3 regions of the Streptomyces sp. NPDC033178 genome follow, and region 1 is predicted to be linked to each of the others. Evidence: riboswitches for the same ligand, from Rfam matches in the RefSeq annotation. Region 1 holds a riboswitch; each other region holds the start of a gene.
The links. Region 1 has a riboswitch for cyclic di-AMP ahead of ACZ5VQ_RS40045 (M23 family metallopeptidase). Riboswitches for the same ligand answer to the same signal wherever they lie in the genome.

Region 1 (5,848 bases):
GAGCCGACCAGGTCCTTGATCTTGGCGATCACCTTCTCCGGGCCGACCGTGAACGGCAGCTCGGTGACGACGATGCCCTTGCGGCGCGCCGTCACGTTCTCCACGGACACCGTCGCGCGGATCTTGAAGGTGCCGCGGCCCGTCTCGTACGCGTCCCTGATGCCGGTGAGGCCCACGATGCGGCCGCCCGTGGGCAGGTCGGGGCCCGGGACGTGCTTCATGAGCGTCTCGAGATCGGCGCCCGGGTGGCGGATCAGGTGACGGGCGGCGGCGATGACCTCGCCGAGGTTGTGCGGCGCCATGTTCGTCGCCATGCCGACCGCGATGCCCGACGAGCCGTTGACCAGGAGGTTCGGGTAGGCCGCCGGGAGGACCGACGGCTCCTGCTCCTGGCCGTCGTAGTTCGGGGAGAAGTCGACCGTGTTCTCGTCGATCGACTCCGTCATCAGGGACGTCGCGTCGGCCATCCGCGCCTCGGTGTACCGCATGGCGGCCGGCGGGTCGTCGTTGCCCAGTGAACCGAAGTTGCCGTGGCCGTCGACCAGGGGCAGGCGCATGGAGAAGGGCTGGGCCAGGCGGACCAGGGCGTCGTAGATCGACGCGTCGCCGTGGGGGTGGAGCTTACCCATGACCTCGCCGACGACGCGGGCGCACTTCACATAGCCGCGGTCGGGACGCAGGCCCATCTCGTTCATCTGGTAGACGATGCGGCGATGCACCGGCTTGAGGCCGTCGCGGGCGTCCGGCAGGGCTCGGGAGTAGATGACCGAGTACGCGTACTCGAGGAAGGAGCCCTGCATCTCGTCGACGACGTCGATGTCGAGGATGCGCTCCTCGAAGTCGTCTGGCGGCGGGGTCTTCGTGCTGCGGCGGGCCATCGCTGCTGCGACTCCTTCACAGTCTCTGCCGGGGCATGAACGGGTTCTGACGGGCTCCATTGTGGACCGGCCCACTGACAACGCGGACCACGACCCGTCCGTACGGGCCTCCCGAGCCGGTTGTCCGGCCGCCCCAACAGGCGTCGCGGGCCGCCTTTCCGGCCTTTTCCACAGGCCTCGGAAGCGGCGAGGCCGCGGGCCCGCACAGGGCTTCGGAGGCCGTGCGGCCGCACGAGCGTACGGGCTCCCGGCGCCGCCCGCGTGCTCGCTCTCGGCGTACGCGCCGCGGGAACTTCGCCAGCTGTCCGCGCGCTTGCATACAGTGGCACGACTAGCAGGAATTCAGCAGTTTTCCGCGATCGAAGGGACGTACATGCCCATGGGTCACACGGCCACAGCTGAGGCCGGTTCCGGCGGCCTGACAGCGACCGAGCACCGCCTGGCCAACGGCCTGCGTGTGGTGCTCTCCGAGGACCACCTGACCCCGGTCGCGGCGGTGTGCCTCTGGTACGACGTCGGTTCGCGCCACGAGGTCAAGGGCCGCACCGGACTTGCCCACCTCTTCGAGCACCTGATGTTCCAGGGCTCGGGGCAGGTGAAGGGCAACGGCCACTTCGAACTGGTGCAGGGCGCGGGCGGTTCGCTCAACGGCACGACCAGTTTCGAGCGCACCAACTACTTCGAGACCATGCCCACCCACCAGCTGGAGCTCGCTCTCTGGCTGGAGGCCGACCGCATGGGCTCGCTGCTCGCCGCGCTCGACGAAGAGTCCATGGAGAACCAGCGGGACGTCGTCAAGAACGAGCGCCGGCAGCGCTACGACAACGTCCCCTATGGCACCGCTTTCGAGAAGCTGACCGCCCTCGCCTACCCGGAGGGCCACCCTTACCACCACACCCCGATCGGGTCGATGGCGGACCTGGACGCGGCCACCCTGGAGGACGCGCGCGCGTTCTTCCGCACCTACTACGCGCCCAACAACGCCGTTCTCTCGATCGTCGGAGACATCGACCCGGAGCAGACGCTCGCCTGGGTCGAGAAGTACTTCGGCTCGATCGCGGGCCACGACGGCAAGCCCGCCCCGCGTGACGGCGCGCTGCCCGAGACCATCGGCGAGCAGCTGCGCGAGGTCGTCGAGGAGGAGGTCCCGGCCCGTGCGCTGATGGCCGCCTACCGGCTTCCGGAGGACGGCACGCGCGCGTGCGACGCGGCGGACCTGGCCCTGACCGTGCTCGGCGGCGGCGAGTCGTCCCGGCTCTACAACCGGCTCGTACGCCGTGACCGCACCGCCGTCGCGGCCGGGTTCGGCCTGCTGCGCCTCGCGGGAGCACCCTCCCTGGGGTGGCTCGACGTGAAGACGTCCGGCGACGTCGAGGTGCCGGTGATCGAGACCGCCGTCGACGAGGAGCTCGCCCGGTTCGCCGAGGAGGGCCCCACGGCCGAGGAAATGGACCGCGCCCAGGCCCAGTTGGAGCGCGAGTGGCTGGACCGCCTCGGTACGGTCGCGGGCCGCGCCGACGAACTGTGCCGGTACGCGGTGCTGTTCGGCGACCCGCAGCTCGCCCTGACGGCCGTCCAGCGCGTCCTCGACGTCACGGCCGAGGAGGTCCAGGAGGTCGCCAAGGCCCGTCTGCGCCCCGACAACCGCGCGGTGCTGGTCTACGAGCCGACCGTCGCCGAAGAGGCCCAAGAGACCGACGCCGCTGACGACACCGACGAGGAGGCGGCCAAGTGACCGAGCTCGCCACGATGGAATTCCACCCGCAGCCCCAGGCCGGCGAGGCCAGGCCCTGGGCCTTCCCGGCCCCCGAGCGAGGCGCGCTCGACAACGGCCTGACCCTGCTGCGCTGCCACCGCCCCGGCCAGCAGGTCGTCGCCGTCGAAATCCTCCTGGCGGCCCCGCTGGAGGCCGAGCCGCAGGGTCTGGACGGCATTGCCACGATCATGGCGCGTGCCTTCACCGAGGGAACCGACAAGCACTCCGCCGAGGAGTTCGCCGCCGAGCTGGAGCGCTGCGGCGCCACCCTCGACGCGCACGCCGACCACCCCGGCGTACGGATCAGCCTCGAAGTCCCCGTCTCCCGGCTCCCCAAGGCGCTCGGTCTGCTCGCCGACGCCCTCAGGGCACCCGCCTTCGAGGACAGCGAGATCGAGCGGCTGGTGCGCAACCGGCTCGACGAGATCCCGCACGAGACCGCCAATCCGGCCCGCCGCGCCGCCAAGGAGCTCTCCAGGCAGCTCTTCCCGGCGACCTCGCGCATGTCGCGGCCGCGCCAGGGCACCGAGGAGACGGTCACCGCGATCGACTCGGCGGGCGTCCGCGCCTTCTACGAGAAGCACGTCCGCCCCGCCACCGCGACCGCCGTGGTGGTCGGCGACCTCACCGGCGTCGACCTCGACGCGCTGCTCGGGGACACGCTCGGCGCCTGGACGGGATCGCAGGCCGATGCCCGCCCCATTCCGCCGGTGACCGCCGACGACACCGGCCGCGTGATCATCGTCGACCGTCCCGGAGCCGTCCAGACGCAGCTGCTCATCGGCCGCGTCGGCGCCGACCGGCACGACCGCGTGTGGCCCGCCCAGGTGCTCGGCACGTACTGCCTCGGCGGCACCCTCACCTCGCGCCTGGACCGCGTTCTGCGTGAGGAAAAGGGATACACCTACGGTGTGCGGGCGTTCGGCCAGGTGCTGCGCTCCGCGCCGGACGGGACGGGCGCCGCGATGCTCGCCATCAGCGGCTCCGTGGACACCCCGAACACCGGCCCGGCGCTCGACGACCTCTGGAAGGTGCTGCGCACCCTCGCGGCCGAGGGCCTCACCGACGCCGAGCGCGACATCGCCGTGCAGAACCTCGTGGGTGTGGCGCCGCTGAAGTACGAGACGGCCGCCGCCGTCGCGGGCACCCTCGCCGACCAGGTCGAGCAGTACCTGCCGGACGACTTCCAGGCGACGTTGTACCAACAGCTCGCCGCGACGGGCACCGTGGAGGCCACCGCGGCCGCCGTGAGCGCCTTCCCGGTGGACCGTCTGGTGACCGTCCTCGTCGGTGACGCCTCGCAGATCGAGGAGCCGGTCCGAGCCCTCGGAATCGGCGAAGTCAGCGTCGTGACAGCGGAGTAGAACGCGGAGTGGAACAGCGCCACTCCGTGGGAGAACCCAGGTGACTGAAGAGTCGCCTGGGTTCTCCTTTTGCCCGGACTTCGGCCCCGACCAGTGAGTTGTCCGTATTGGTAGGGAGGTTGCCTGTCTGCCCTGTGGCATGCGCTACAAAACCCTTGATCCGTTTGTTGATTGAAAGACGCCCCGCTTAGCGTCGGTCCGGCTGTTCGTCAGGCAGTGCGCCGCGCCCGCGGCACCGGACAGTCATCGCCGAGTCCCCGTACGGCGCGAGCCAGGGGAGCCGGGGACCCATATGTAGTCCCTGGGGTGAATCGGACGCCCTTCCCGAAGGGGGTCCGTAGGAGACCTTCCTGCTCCGAACCCGTCAGCTAACCCGGTAGGCGAGAAGGAAGGAAAGGACCAGCCACTTCATGGCGTTCACTCGCGCCGCCGGGAAGCACCGTCGTCCCAGCCGTATGAAGCGCACGACCAACCGGACCGTCGGCGTCGCCGCACTCGCCACCACCGGTGTCGTCGGCACCCTGGCTGCTCCCGCACTCGCCGCCGAGAGCCCGGCCGAGCAGACCCTGACCCAGGCGATCACCATCGGCGACTCGGTCGCCGACCAGATCGACGCCCAGGCCGCCGCCCAGCAGCAGGCCGCCGACGAGACCGCCGCCCGCGAGAAGGCCGAGGCCGCCGCCAAGGAGCGCGCCAAGGAAGCCGCGGAGAAGGCCAAGAAGGAGCGCGAGGTCAAGGCCCGAGCCGCCCGCGCGGCCGAGCGCGAGCGGCTGCTGAAGTCGTACACCGCGCCCATCTCCGGCTCGTACGTCTCCACCGGCTACAAGGCCGGTGGCGCCGTCTGGTCCTCCGGCAGCCACACCGGCATCGACTTCCACGCCGCCAGCGGCACCGCCGTGCACGCGGTGGGCGCCGGCACCGTCGTGGAGGCCGGCTGGGGCGGCTCGTACGGCAACGAGGTCGTCATCAAGATGAACGACGGCACCTACACGCAGTACGGGCACATGTCGTCCCTCGGTGTCTCGGTCGGCCAGACGGTCACCCCGGGCCAGCAGATAGGCCTCTCCGGGGCGACCGGCAACGTCACCGGTGCGCACCTGCACTTCGAGGCGCGGACGAGCGCGGAGTACGGTTCGGACATCGACCCGCTCGGATACCTGCGCCAGCACGGCGTGAACGTCTGACGGCTGGCGACAGCCCTCCCACGCGACGCCCTCCCGCGCGGACAGCCGCTCCACGCGGGAGCTCTCCCGCGCAGACACCTCTCCCGAAGGCCCCGGCTCACCGAGCCGGGGCCTTCGCGCGGTCCTGATCACTTCCTGATGGCTTCTCGACCACTTCCCGACCGACTTCGCACCGGACGACTGCCTGTTCAGAAGCGAGGTGTGTCCAAAAAATATCCACGGATTCCGGTCCGCCATCGGAATTTCCCGCTCTCTGCAATAGAGTCACCGAACAAGCGTCAATCGACCGCGTTTCGCGGGGGTTAAGGCGGAGGTCCGGTCATGCGTATTCCCGCGCACTCGGTATGCACGGCGATCCGTGACGACATCGTCGCGGGTGTCTACGAGCGCGGCGGCCGGCTCACCGAAGAACTGCTCGCGCGCCGGTACGGCGTCTCGCGGGTCCCCGTGCGGGAGGCTCTGCGCACGCTGGAGGCGGAGGGATTCGTCGTCACGCGCAGGCACGCGGGCGCGTGCGTCGCGGAACCCACCGAGCAGGAGGCCGCCGACCTCCTGGAGATGCGCATGCTGCTGGAGCCGCTGGGTGCCGCGCGCGCCGCCCAGCGCCGCACCGAGGCGCACCTCAAGGTGCTGCGCGGCCTGGTCAGGCTGGGCCAGGAGCGGGCC
Region 2 (5,848 bases), on a different contig from region 1:
GGCGGTGCGGGCCGTACTGCCGCCGACTGAGCGCTGTCTCGGCTTGCGGTGCGCTGCCACGTGCGATCCACGTCCTTCCGTACGGCCGCCGAGGAGTTGGTGCGTCCCGCGGCGGCGGCCCTCAGGGGCCGGTTGCACGTCCGGCGGCGGCCCGCACAGGGGGAGCGGGCCGCCGCCGGACCTTTCTCGGCGGTGGTGTCCGGATGCCGCCCCTGACCCGGGCGGTGGTGGGGAGCCGGTCACCTGGTGAAGGACGCTAAACCTGGGACCGCGGCGGGGGTAACGGCATGTACGGAAGTGGTGGGACTCGGACATGAGCTGACCGGGTACGACCACGATCCGGACCCGGGGCCGCCGACTTGGCGTGGTGCGGTGACCGAAGCGCGGGTTGTGGGGAAACGGGCGGCGATCCGATGCTATGGGCTCCGCCGGGGTGTGGTGCGGGAGCTGCCAGGGGCCCGTGGGGCGGGCGGGGCCGGGCGTGTGGGTACGGCAGCGCGGGGTGCACAGGGCCGGCGGGGGCGGGTGTGCGAGGCCGGGGGCGGTGCGTGGTGGTGCGGAGGCGTTTGGTTAGTGTCCGGGCTCATGGACGTACTCATTCATGTCTTCGTCGCCCTGCACATCATCGGCATCGCGTCCCTCCTCGGCGGCTTTCTCACGCAGCTGAAGGCCATGAGTGACGGCACGGCCCGCTTCAGCCCCGCCATGCTCCACGGCGCGCTGACCATGCTGGTCACCGGCGCGATCCTGGTCGGCCTCAACCAGGCCGACGACCAGACCGTCAACAACATCAAGATCGGCGTGAAGCTCGCCCTGCTGGTCGTGATCCTCGGCCTCGTGTACGTGAAACGGGACGAGGAAAAGGTGGAGAACGGCCTGTTCGGCCTGGTGGGCGGCCTGACCACGGTGAACATCTTCATCGCGGTGCTCTGGACCTGAGCGGAAACAGGCTCCCATTTCCACTCAGGTCTGCGAAAAGCCCCTCACGCCGGGCGCACCACGCTGTGGATCGGCATGTAGTAGATCGACTCCTCGCGGACGTACGCCCCCGGCTTGGGCGCGTGGATCATCATTCCGTCGCCGATGTAGATGCCGACGTGGCTGATGTCGTCGTAGAAGAAGACGAGGTCACCGGGCTGGGCGCTGTTCACGGAGACCATCGTGCCGGCCTTGACCTGGTCCCAGGTGGTACGCGGGAGTGTGACGCCGGCGGCCTTCCAGGCGGCCTGGGTGAGCCCGGAGCAGTCGTACGAGCCGGGGCCGCTCGCGCCCCAGACGTACGGCTTGCCTGTCTGGGCGCGGGCGAAGGCGAGCGCCTTGTCGGCCTTGGCGGTGGAGGCGGCGGAGCCGGACCCGGAGGTCCCCGCGGCGCTCCCGGAGCCCATGGAGGTCCCGGCGCCCTGTGCCGCCTCCTGGCGCCGCCGCTCGGCGTCGGCCGCCTGCTGCCGGGCCAGCTCGTCCGCCTTGCGCTGGGCCTCTTCCTGCTTCTTCCGCTCGATCGCGGCGAGCCGCGCCTTCTCCTCGGCGGTCAGCTTCGAAAGGAGGTCGCGCGCGGTGGCGAGCTTCCGCTGGACGTCCGCCTTGGACGTCTTCAGCGAGCTCTGCGTCCTGGTCAGCGTCTCCAGGCTCTCGGACGCCTCCTGCCGCTTCTCCGTCGTGGTGGTCTGCTGCGTCACGTAGTCGTCGACGGACTGCTTCTGGCGGCTGGTCAACCGGTCCATCAGCTGGGTCTGGTCGAAGTAGTCCTGCGGGTTGTCCGCGAGGAGCAGGGAGGCGGTGTCGGGGGCGGCGGCCCCGGTGCGGTACTGCGCGGCGGCGAACGTACCGAGTTCCTCACGCGCGTCGTTGAGCTTCTCCGTGCGGCGCGCCACGTCGTCGAGCAGGGTGTCGACGCGCTTCTTCTGCTTGGTGGTCTTCTCCTTGGCCGCGTTGTACTTCTCGCCGGCCGTCTCCGCCTGGCGGTAGAGGTCGTCGACCTTCTTCTCGACTTCCTCAAGGCTGGGCCTGGGCTCCTCGGAGGGGGACGCGTTCGCCGTCTGGGAGAGGAGGGCCACCGAGGTCAGGGCCGCGGTGGCGATGGCCGGAGTCCGTATGCCCATGGGACTGGGGGGCCGGGACCTGCGGTGTGGCGCCACGAGGGCGTCTCCTTCCGTCATCCGCCTACCGAGTTAGCTGTCGGGTTCGGGCGGGTGCTCCGGAAGGTTTGCCCTACGGTCCGTTTCCCCGAAGGGAGTTGGACCGATTCACCCCAAGGTCGGTTGGGTCCCCGGCTCCGTCGGCCACGAGGGCCTGCCGGATTCGGCGGAGGCCGCTCGGCCCGGCGTGTTCGCCGGTGCGGGTCGTGCGGCCCACATAAAAGTTAGCCAATTCCTGTGGCCCCTGTGAAGTTTGATGCGCGATATGCCCGATACATTTTCGTGACCTTAGCCTTGGGCTCGACGCGCGGTAGCCAATTCGGATAGGTCTGGCCCGAGTTGTCCACTGGATGAAGCCCGGCCCACTGCAGCGCCCCTCCAGGGGCGCGGGGAACTGCGCACGCCAACCACAGCCGACCCGCACCCACGACACGGCGCTCCCGAATCCCAGCCGAAGCCGCAGCTCGACCACCTGATCACGGACCGCTGCAAACCCCCACCGGAGGGTGACGAAACCGAGGCGAGCAGCCACAGAAACCCGCACCCCCGCGGAGCGACCCCGTCGAGTTTCCAGGGTGGCGGCGGGCTGTCAGTGGGGGCGCCTAGACTCGGAGAGCGATGAGCAGCCTCTTTGATGACAGCTTCCTGGCGGACCTCAAGCCCTCGCGGGCCCACGAGGAGGAGCCCCCGCCGCCCGAGGACGAGCCCCCGCCGCCGCCCGAGGACCAGGGGCAGGAGTCGGAGCCCGTTCCGGACGATTTGTTCGGCGGCCACTTCGACGTGCCGCCGAGCCGGGACGGGTACTACCGTGACGGCGCGCCCCGCCCGCACGTGGACCCGGCCGCGCTCCTGGACGGGCTGAACGAGAACCAGCGCGCGGCGGTGGTCCACCACGGTTCGCCGCTGCTCATCGTGGCCGGCGCGGGTTCCGGCAAGACCCGTGTGCTCACGCACCGGATCGCCCACCTGCTGGGCGAGCGCAGGGTGCACCCGGGCCAGATCCTCGCGATCACCTTCACGAACAAGGCCGCGGGCGAGATGAAGGAGCGCGTCGAGCAGCTCGTCGGCCCGCGCGCCAACGCGATGTGGGTGATGACCTTCCACAGCGCGTGTGTACGTATCCTGCGGCGCGAGTCGAAGCAGCTCGGCTTCACCTCCTCCTTCTCGATCTACGACGCCGCCGACAGCAAGCGCCTCATGGCCCTGGTCTGCCGTGACCTGGACCTCGACCCCAAGCGCTTCCCGCCCAAGTCGTTCAGCGCCAAGATCTCGAACCTGAAGAACGAGCTGATCGACGAGGAGGACTTCGCCGCCCAGGCCGCCGACGGCTTCGAGAAGACCCTCGCCCAGGCCTACGCGATGTACCAGTCACGCCTGCGCGAGGCGAACGCGCTGGACTTCGACGACCTGATCATGACGACGGTCAACCTCCTGCGCGCCTTCCCGGACGTCGCCGAGCACTACCGCCGCCGCTTCCGGCACGTCCTGGTCGACGAGTACCAGGACACGAACCACGCGCAGTACGCCCTCGTCCGGGAGCTCGTCGGCACCTCCGAGCACCCGGTCGACGTACCGCCGAGCGAGCACGACCTCCCGCCGGCCGAACTGTGCGTGGTGGGTGACGCGGACCAGTCGATCTACGCCTTCCGCGGCGCGACCATCCGCAACATCCTCCAGTTCGAGGAGGACTACCCGAACACGACGACGATCCTGCTGGAGCAGAACTACCGCTCGACGCAGACGATCCTCACCGCCGCCAACGCGGTCATCGAGCGCAACGAGTCGCGCCGCCCCAAGAACCTGTGGACCAACGCGGGCGCGGGCGCCCAGATCACCGGCTATGTCGCCGACACCGAGCACGACGAGGCCCAGTTCGTCGCCGACGAGATCGACCGGCTCACGGACGCGGGCGACGCGAAGGCGGGCGACGTCGCGGTCTTCTACCGTACGAACGCGCAGTCCCGTGTCTTCGAAGAGGTCTTCATCCGCGTCGGCCTGCCCTACAAGGTCGTCGGCGGCGTCCGCTTCTACGAGCGCAAGGAGGTCCGCGACGTCCTCGCGTACCTGCGCGTGCTCGCGAACCCCGAGGACTCCGTACCGCTGCGCCGCATTCTCAACGTCCCCAAGCGCGGCATCGGCGACCGCGCCGAGGCGATGATCGACGCGCTCTCCCAGCGCGAGAAGATCAGCTTCGCGCAGGCACTGCGCCGCGTCGACGAGGCGTACGGCATGGCGTCCCGCTCGACGAACGCCGTCAGGAAGTTCAACACGCTGATGGAGGACCTCCGCACGATCGTCGAGTCCGGCGCCGGCCCGGCGACGGTCCTTGAGGCCGTACTCGAACGGACCGGCTACCTCGCCGAGTTGCAGGCCTCGACCGACCCGCAGGACGAGACCCGCATCGAGAACCTCCAGGAACTGGCCGCCGTGGCCCTGGAGTTCGAGCAGGAGGCCGGCGAGGGCGAGGCGCCGGGCGGGCTCTCCGCCTTCCTGGAGCGGGTCGCACTCGTCGCCGACTCCGACCAGATCCCGGACGAGGGGGAGGACGGATCCGGCGTGATAACGCTGATGACCCTCCACACCGCCAAGGGCCTCGAATTCCCCGTGGTGTTCCTGACCGGCATGGAGGACGGCGTCTTCCCGCACATGCGCGCCCTCGGCCAGACCAAGGAGCTGGAGGAGGAGCGCCGGCTCGCGTACGTCGGCATCACCCGCGCGCGGGAGCGGCTCTATCTGACCCGCTCCTCGATGCGCAGCGCCTGGGGCCAGCCCTCGTACAACCCGCCGTCCCGTTTCCTGGAGGAGATCCCGGACACGCACCTGGAGTGGAAGCGCACGGGCTCCCTGGGCCCGGTCTCCTCCGGCCCGGTGTCAGGCGTGGCGGCATCCCTCTCCTCCTCGCGCTCCCGCTCGGCCGCCTCGGGCGCGTCCGGCTTCGCCACCCGACGCGGTGCCACTGACAAGCCGGTGGTGTCCCTCGCGGTCGGCGACCGCGTCACCCACGACCAGTTCGGCCTCGGCACGGTCGTCGGCGTGAAGGGCACGGGGGCGAACGCGGAGGCGACGGTCGACTTCGGCGAGGAGAAGCCGAAGCGGTTGCTGCTGCGGTACGCACCGGTGGAGAAGCTGTAGCGCCCAAGGGCGAGCCTTGCAGTTCCCAGGGACAACGGCTACTGGGAACTGCTTGAGGGCGGGCCGATCACTTTCGGCCCGTCCGGCGTTTGAGGACGAGGCCGTTCAGGCCGATTCGGGGTCTGGGGGCGGAGCCCCCAGGACTCCGACCTCAACAGGTGCTCCCTTACGAGGGGTCCAGCCCGTGGCTGCGCAGCCACGGCAGTGGGTCGATCGCCGAGCCACCACCCGGACGCACCTCGAAGTGGAGGTGCGGACCGGTCGAGTTGCCGGAGTTCCCGGAGTACGCGATCGGATCCCCGGCCTTCACGACCGCACCCGAGGCGACCTTGTACGTGGAGAGGTGGCAGTACCACGTCTCCGTACCGTCCTTGGCCGTCACGATGACCATGTTCCCGTACGCGCTGTTCCACTCCGTCCGGACGGTCCCGTCGGTCGCGGCCATCACCGTCGTGCCGTACGAGACGGGGAAGTCGATACCGGTGTGGACGGACATCCAGTTGATGCCGGCCTGTCCGTAGTAGGCGCTGAGGCCGTGCTGCGCGACCGGCAGCGCGAACTTCGGCCGCAGCCGCTCCTTG
Region 3 (5,848 bases), on a different contig from region 1:
CCTCCTGAACCTCGCGGACCGGGCCGGCCTGTCCAACCTCCGCGTGGGCAACGGCGACGCGATCATCCTGCTCCGCGAGATGCTGACCCCGGACTCCCTCGACGGCCTGCGGGTCTATTTCCCGGACCCCTGGCCCAAGAAGCGCCACCACAAGCGCCGTCTGATCCAGCCGGAGTTCCTCACCCTCGCCGCGTCCCGCCTCAAGCCGGGCGCACTGCTGCACTGCGCGACGGACTGGGAACCGTACGCCGAGGTCATGCTCGAAGTCCTCACCGCCCACCCGGACTTCGAGAACACCCAGCCGGACGGCGGCTACGCGCCACGCCCCGACTTCCGCCCCCTGACGCGTTTCGAGGGCCAGGGCCTGGACAAGGGACACGTGGTGAACGATCTGCTCTTCCGCCGCGTACCGCATACCGCGACCACGGGCAACTAGGTCGAACAACACATGACGCACGGTCCGAAACACACACCACACAACCCACACCACACACCACACACCACACACCACAAAAGGCACAACGCACGGACCGCACAGCCTGAAGGGGCCCGAAAGACGGAGCCACAACCCGCACCGCCCCCGAGCCCCGACAGGGTGCTCTCGCGGCCCACGCCCCTCCCTCGTTAGGGTCTTTGTCATGGCCACCGGTCCCCCGTTCCCACCGCACCCCGGCTTCCCTCCCGGCATCCCCGCCGGAGGCGCCGCGCACTGGTGGCAGCGCAAGTGGGTCCGCTACAGCGCCCTGACCACCCTGCTCGCCCTCTCCGGCCTCGTCATCCTGGCCCTGGTCCGCAGACAGACCGGCACCGAGGGCTTCCTGGTGGGCCTGGGCCTCGCCGTACTGCCCGTCCCGCTCCTCGTCGCCGCGTTCCGCTGGCTCGACCGGGTGGAACCGGGCCCCTGGCGGAACCTTCTCTTCTCCTTCGCCTGGGGAGCCTGCGCCGCCGCGCTGATAGCCATCGTCGCGAACAGCTTCGCGACGAGATGGATAGCGACGGCGACGGCGGACCCGTCCAGCGCCGACACACTGGGCGCGACGGTCATAGCGCCGATAGTCGAGGAGTCGGCGAAGGCGGCCGCGGTCTTACTCGTCTTCCTGTTCCGCAGGCGGGAGTTCACGGGAATCCTCGACGGCGTGGTGATAGCCGGCGTCACGGCGACCGGCTTCGCGTTCACCGAGAACATCCTCTACCTCGGCACGGCGTTCGGCACGGACCAGCTCAGCGGCGGCAGCGGCATCGCCTCCGTCACGGCGGCGACCTTCTTCGTACGCGTGATCATGTCGCCGTTCGCGCACCCGCTGTTCACCGTGCTCACAGGCATCGGCTTCGGCATCGCGGCGCTCTCCGCGGACCGCCACCAGGTCCGCCGCGTACTGCTCCCGATCATCGGGCTGCTGCTCGCGATGGGCATGCACGCGATGTGGAACGGCTCGTCGACGTTCGGCGAGTACGGCTTCTTCGCGGTCTACGCGGCCTTCATGGTCCCGGCCTTCGGCCTGCTGACCTGGCTGGTCATCTGGACCCGCCAGCGCGAGCTGGGCACGATCCGCTCCGAACTGCCCGCGTACGCGATGGCGGGCTGGCTCACGGCCCCCGAGCCGTTCGTCCTCGGCTCGATGAAGGCACGGCGGCTGGCCCGCGAGTACGCCACGCACCACGGCGGACGCGCGGCGGGCAGGACGGTCGCGGAGTACGAGGCGTACGCGACGTCGCTGGCGTTCCTGCGCCACCGGGGCCGCAAGGGCCGCGCGGGCGCCGACTTCGTCGTACGGGAACGGGAGCTGCTCCACGAACTGTGGACGCGCCGCGAACCGGCCCGCCCGGCTCTCCTGTACGCGGCCCGGGCGACGGCTCCGGCACCGGTGGCACCGCAGTGGCAGGGTTACGGCCACCCGGCACCGACGCCGTACACATACACGTACAACCCGTACCGCTCCTAGTGAGCGCGGCCCCACAACGCGACGCGACCCCAAAGACGCAACCGCAGCCCTCCCACGCCGGCCCGCCCCGACCTCAGCCGGAAGCCGAGGTCAGCCTCCCCAACTCCGCATCCGTGAGGACGAGTTCGGCCACACCCAGCAACGCCGGAAGCTGCTCCACCGTACGAGCGCTCGCGATGGGTGCGACGACGGTCGGCCGGGAGGCCAGCCAGGCCAGAGCCACGGTGGCGACCTCGGCCCCGCGCTCCCGCGCGACCTCGTCGAGCGCGGCCAGCACCCGCTGCCCCCGCTCCGACTCCAGATGCGCGCCCGCCGACCCGGCCCGGGCGCTGTCGACCACGGCACCCGCCCGGTACTTGCCGGTGAGGAAGCCCGAGGCGAGCGAGGAGTAGGGGACGACGGCCAGACCGGCCCGGGAGGCGACATCCCGGAGCGGGCCCTCGTACGAGTCGCGGGAGACGAGGTTGTACCGGGGCTGCAGCGCGACGTACCGCGCGAGGCCCTCGCGGTCGGAGAGGTCGAGGGACTCCTGAAGCCGCTCGGGGGAGAGGTTGGACGCGGCGATCGCGCGCACTTTACCGGCACGGACGAGCTCGTCCAGGGCCGTGAGGATCTCCTCGACCGGCACGGACGGGTCGTCGAAGTGGGTGTAGTACAGGTCGATGTAGTCCGTCTTCAGCCGCCGCAGTGACGCGTCGGCCGCGGCCTTGATGTTCACCCCGGACAGACCCTTGTACCGGGGGTGCGCACCGACCTTGGTGGCGACGACGACGTCGGCGCGGTTGCCGCGCGCGGCGAGCCAGTCGCCCAGGACGGTCTCCGACTCACCGCCCTCGTTGCCCGGCACCCAGGCCGAGTAGGTGTCGGCGGTGTCGACGAAGTTCCCGCCCGCGGCGGTGTACGCGTCGAGCACGGCGAAGGACTGCGCCTCGTCGGCGGTCCAGCCGAAGACGTTGCCGCCGAGGGACAGCGGGAAGACCTCGAGGTCGGACGAACCCAGCTTGCGGAGAGAAGTCATGGGTGGGTCAACGGCCGTACCGGACGGCCGTATTCCGCACCCGGGAACCTCTCGGGCCCGCCTCACGCTTCAGGCCCGCCTTACAGGTCGGGCCCGCCTCACGCTTCAGGCCCGCCCTACGGGGTGAGCCCCTTGCCGCGCAGCCACGCCATCGGGTCGATGCCGTCGCCGCCGCTGGTGTGGACCTCCAGGTGGAGGTGCGCCCCGGTGACGTTGCCGGTCGCGCCCACGCGGCCGATGATGTCGCCGGTGGCCACCTTCTGCCCGACGCTGACACCGATCGACGACTGGTGCGCGTACCAGACCTCCGTACCGTCGTCGAGCGTGAGGACCGTGCGGTAGCCGTACGAGCCGTTCCAGCCGGCCTCGGTGATCGTGCCGCTGTGAACGGCCTTGATCGGGGTACCCGTGGGAGCGGCGAAGTCCAGACCCGTGTGCTGGCCGGACGACCACAGCGCACCGGACTGCCCGAAGGTGGAGGTGATCGTGTACGAGGAGGTGGGCAGCGTGAACTGCTTGGCGAGCTCGGCGAGGCGCGCGGCCTCGGCCTTCTCCTTGGCCTCCTGGTCCGCCTTCTTCTTGGCGGCGGCGACCTTGGCCTCGGCGGCGTCCCGCTCCTTGGCGGCCAGCGTGGCGGCCTTCTTGGCGGCAGCGGCCTCGGCGGCCTCCTGGGCCTCGCGGTCCACCTGGTCCTGCTGCTGCTCGGCCTGGAGCATGATGCGGGCGCGCAGGGCCTCACCCGCGTCCGAGTTGCCCTGCTCGGCGTCGGCGGTCGTGAGGCCGACGGCGGTGATCGGGGTGCTGGAGCCCTCGGGGGCGTCGTCGTCCGAGAACGGCGAGCCGACGTTCGGCAGGTCGGGGATCGAGATCGACACCGGAGGCTTGCCGGTCTGCGCGGTGGCCATGCCACCCGCACCGACGGCGGCTATGACACCGACGCCCAGAACGGTCGAGCTACGGGCGAGTCCTCCGCCGCGCTGCTTGGAGACACGGTGCCGACCGCGGACGGGAAGGACGGTCTCCGCGCTGGGATTCCAGACCTCCCACGTCTCCTCGTCCTTACGAGCGCCGTAGGCGAAGGTGTCGGGCTTCTTGTCACCCGAGGACTCACCCGTCAACTCATTCGGCACGAACGAGGGTGTGGGGGCAGGCCGGTTGGACGCCACGTAGGCGCACTCCTTTCCTTCCTTCTCGCCTACCGGGTTAGCTGACGGGTTCGGAGCAGGAAGGTCTCCTACGCGCGTCAACCGCGGTGCGCTACACCGCGAAGACGTGCGATTCACCCCAAGTGATGGTTCCCCGGTTCCCTTGCGGAATTCGGCGCGTGCGCACGGAGCCGACTCTTGTGACGGCTGGGACGACCGCGCTGCGTTATCGAACGTTAATAGACCCGGGCACCGGATTCCAAGCTGTTCCTGATGATCGTTAAGCCTCTTGGCCTGGACTTACAGGTCATGAGCGGGGTAAATCGGGCGAGTTGATCGCCATTCAGGAACGGGAGTCTTGTTGATGGTGTGTCAGTTGTTGAGCGGAGGGATGCCGTTCGACTACCAGCAGTGATATGGGCCGCCGAGAGAGCGACGCATCTCACGCCCGCCGCACCCACGACCGCCGTGCAATCAGCACTCCCGCTCCCTCAGGACCGCCGCGCTCTCCCGACTGCCGCGCCCTCATGGCCGCCGCACCGCGAGCAGTGCCATGTCGTCGGCGGCCCCGCCCCCGGTGTGCCGCAGGACGTCGTCCAGTACCGCGGCGAGCAACTCGTCGGGCCCGGCGAAGACCCGCCCGGACAGATGCCGCGCCGGATCGAAGAAGACTCCTCGCCGGTCCCGAGCCTCGGACAGCCCGTCCGTGTGGAAGAGCAGCATGGTCCCACCCGGGAAGGCCTCCTCCTGCGCGCGGTCGGGCCAGGTCCCCAATTCCCCCGTCCCGAGCGGCAGCGCGGGCTCCGGCGCGGCGAGCGTACGTACCTCTCCGTCGCCGTACAGCAGAAGAGGCCCGGGGTGGCCGCGGTTCACGAGGCGTACGACCGGGGTGCCGTGCGGGATCTCGGCGAGCACGGCGGTGGTGAAGTCCTCGAGGACCGCGATGGTGTCGCGCCGGACACCTTCGCGCGCGAGCGCCCGCTCCAGCCGCTGCGCGACCGCCTCCAGGCTCGCCTCCTGTTCGGCGGCCTCCCGGAAGGCACCGATGAGTACGGCGACGACGGCGACCGCTCCCATGCCCTTGCCCCGTACGTCGCCCACGAGGAGCCGTACGCCGTGCGGGGTGTCCTGCACGGCGTACAGGTCGCCCCCGATGAACGCGCCCTCCTGCGCGGCCTCGTACCGTGCCGCGATCTCCAGGCCGCCGATCCGCGCCGCCGGTTCGGGCAGTACGGCCCACTGGGCGGCCTCCGCGACCTCGCGGGCGGTGGCGAGGCGCGCGTTGCCGCGGACCACGAGCCGGTTGATGCCGACGGCGAGCGCGGCGGCCGTGGCCACGGTGAGGACCTCGGTGACCGCGCCCGCGTCGAAGGCGAACCTGAGGTGCACGATTCCCATGCCCACGGTCGCCGCGATTCCCGTCCACACGGTGGCGCCGAGCGAGAAGAGGGCTGCGGCGATGAGCACCGCGGCCGTGAAGAAGGGAGCCGCGGTGAAGTCCTGCGGGGTGAGGAGGTCGTAGCAGACGCCCGCGGCGATCAGCAGCGCCGGCAGCACGCGGACGAGCGTGCGCTGGTACGAGGCGGTCCTCTCCACGGGCTCGACGCGCTCCGGCTCCTGCTCCTCCACCTGTCCAGGCTTCCGGGAGCGGGGACGGCGTGCGAGCGGGCGAGGACCGGGCGGGTGAGGACACCTGCCCGAACACCCGGGGAAGCACCTGAGGAGATGTACGGGAAACACCT

Region 2: it holds a riboswitch for cyclic di-AMP, as region 1 does, so the genes downstream of both, ACZ5VQ_RS04060 (C40 family peptidase) here and ACZ5VQ_RS40045 (M23 family metallopeptidase) in region 1, are expected to answer to the same signal.
Region 3: it holds a riboswitch for cyclic di-AMP, as region 1 does, so the genes downstream of both, ACZ5VQ_RS10720 (M23 family metallopeptidase) here and ACZ5VQ_RS40045 (M23 family metallopeptidase) in region 1, are expected to answer to the same signal.

The regions. Positions count from the first base shown of each region.
Region 1 covers NZ_JBVIPT010000021.1:121,557-127,404, forward strand. Annotated here, with positions in the region: gene ACZ5VQ_RS40030 (DNA gyrase/topoisomerase IV subunit A) at 1-878, opposite strand, end outside; gene ACZ5VQ_RS40035 (M16 family metallopeptidase) at 1,252-2,613, shown strand; gene ACZ5VQ_RS40040 (M16 family metallopeptidase) at 2,610-3,998, shown strand; cyclic di-AMP (ydaO/yuaA leader) riboswitch at 4,236-4,396, shown strand; gene ACZ5VQ_RS40045 (M23 family metallopeptidase) at 4,409-5,182, shown strand; gene ACZ5VQ_RS40050 (GntR family transcriptional regulator) at 5,504-5,848, shown strand, end outside.
Region 2 covers NZ_JBVIPT010000002.1:16,125-21,972, forward strand. Annotated here, with positions in the region: gene ACZ5VQ_RS04050 (C40 family peptidase) at 1-60, opposite strand, end outside; gene ACZ5VQ_RS04055 (hypothetical protein) at 586-939, shown strand; gene ACZ5VQ_RS04060 (C40 family peptidase) at 984-2,135, opposite strand; cyclic di-AMP (ydaO/yuaA leader) riboswitch at 2,143-2,314, opposite strand; gene pcrA (DNA helicase PcrA) at 2,754-5,267, shown strand; gene ACZ5VQ_RS04070 (M23 family metallopeptidase) at 5,434-5,848, opposite strand, start outside.
Region 3 covers NZ_JBVIPT010000004.1:20,333-26,180, forward strand. Annotated here, with positions in the region: gene trmB (tRNA (guanosine(46)-N7)-methyltransferase TrmB) at 1-436, shown strand, start outside; gene ACZ5VQ_RS10710 (PrsW family intramembrane metalloprotease) at 639-1,943, shown strand; gene ACZ5VQ_RS10715 (aldo/keto reductase) at 2,017-2,961, opposite strand; gene ACZ5VQ_RS10720 (M23 family metallopeptidase) at 3,078-4,127, opposite strand; cyclic di-AMP (ydaO/yuaA leader) riboswitch at 4,139-4,294, opposite strand; gene ACZ5VQ_RS10725 (PP2C family protein-serine/threonine phosphatase) at 4,632-5,735, opposite strand.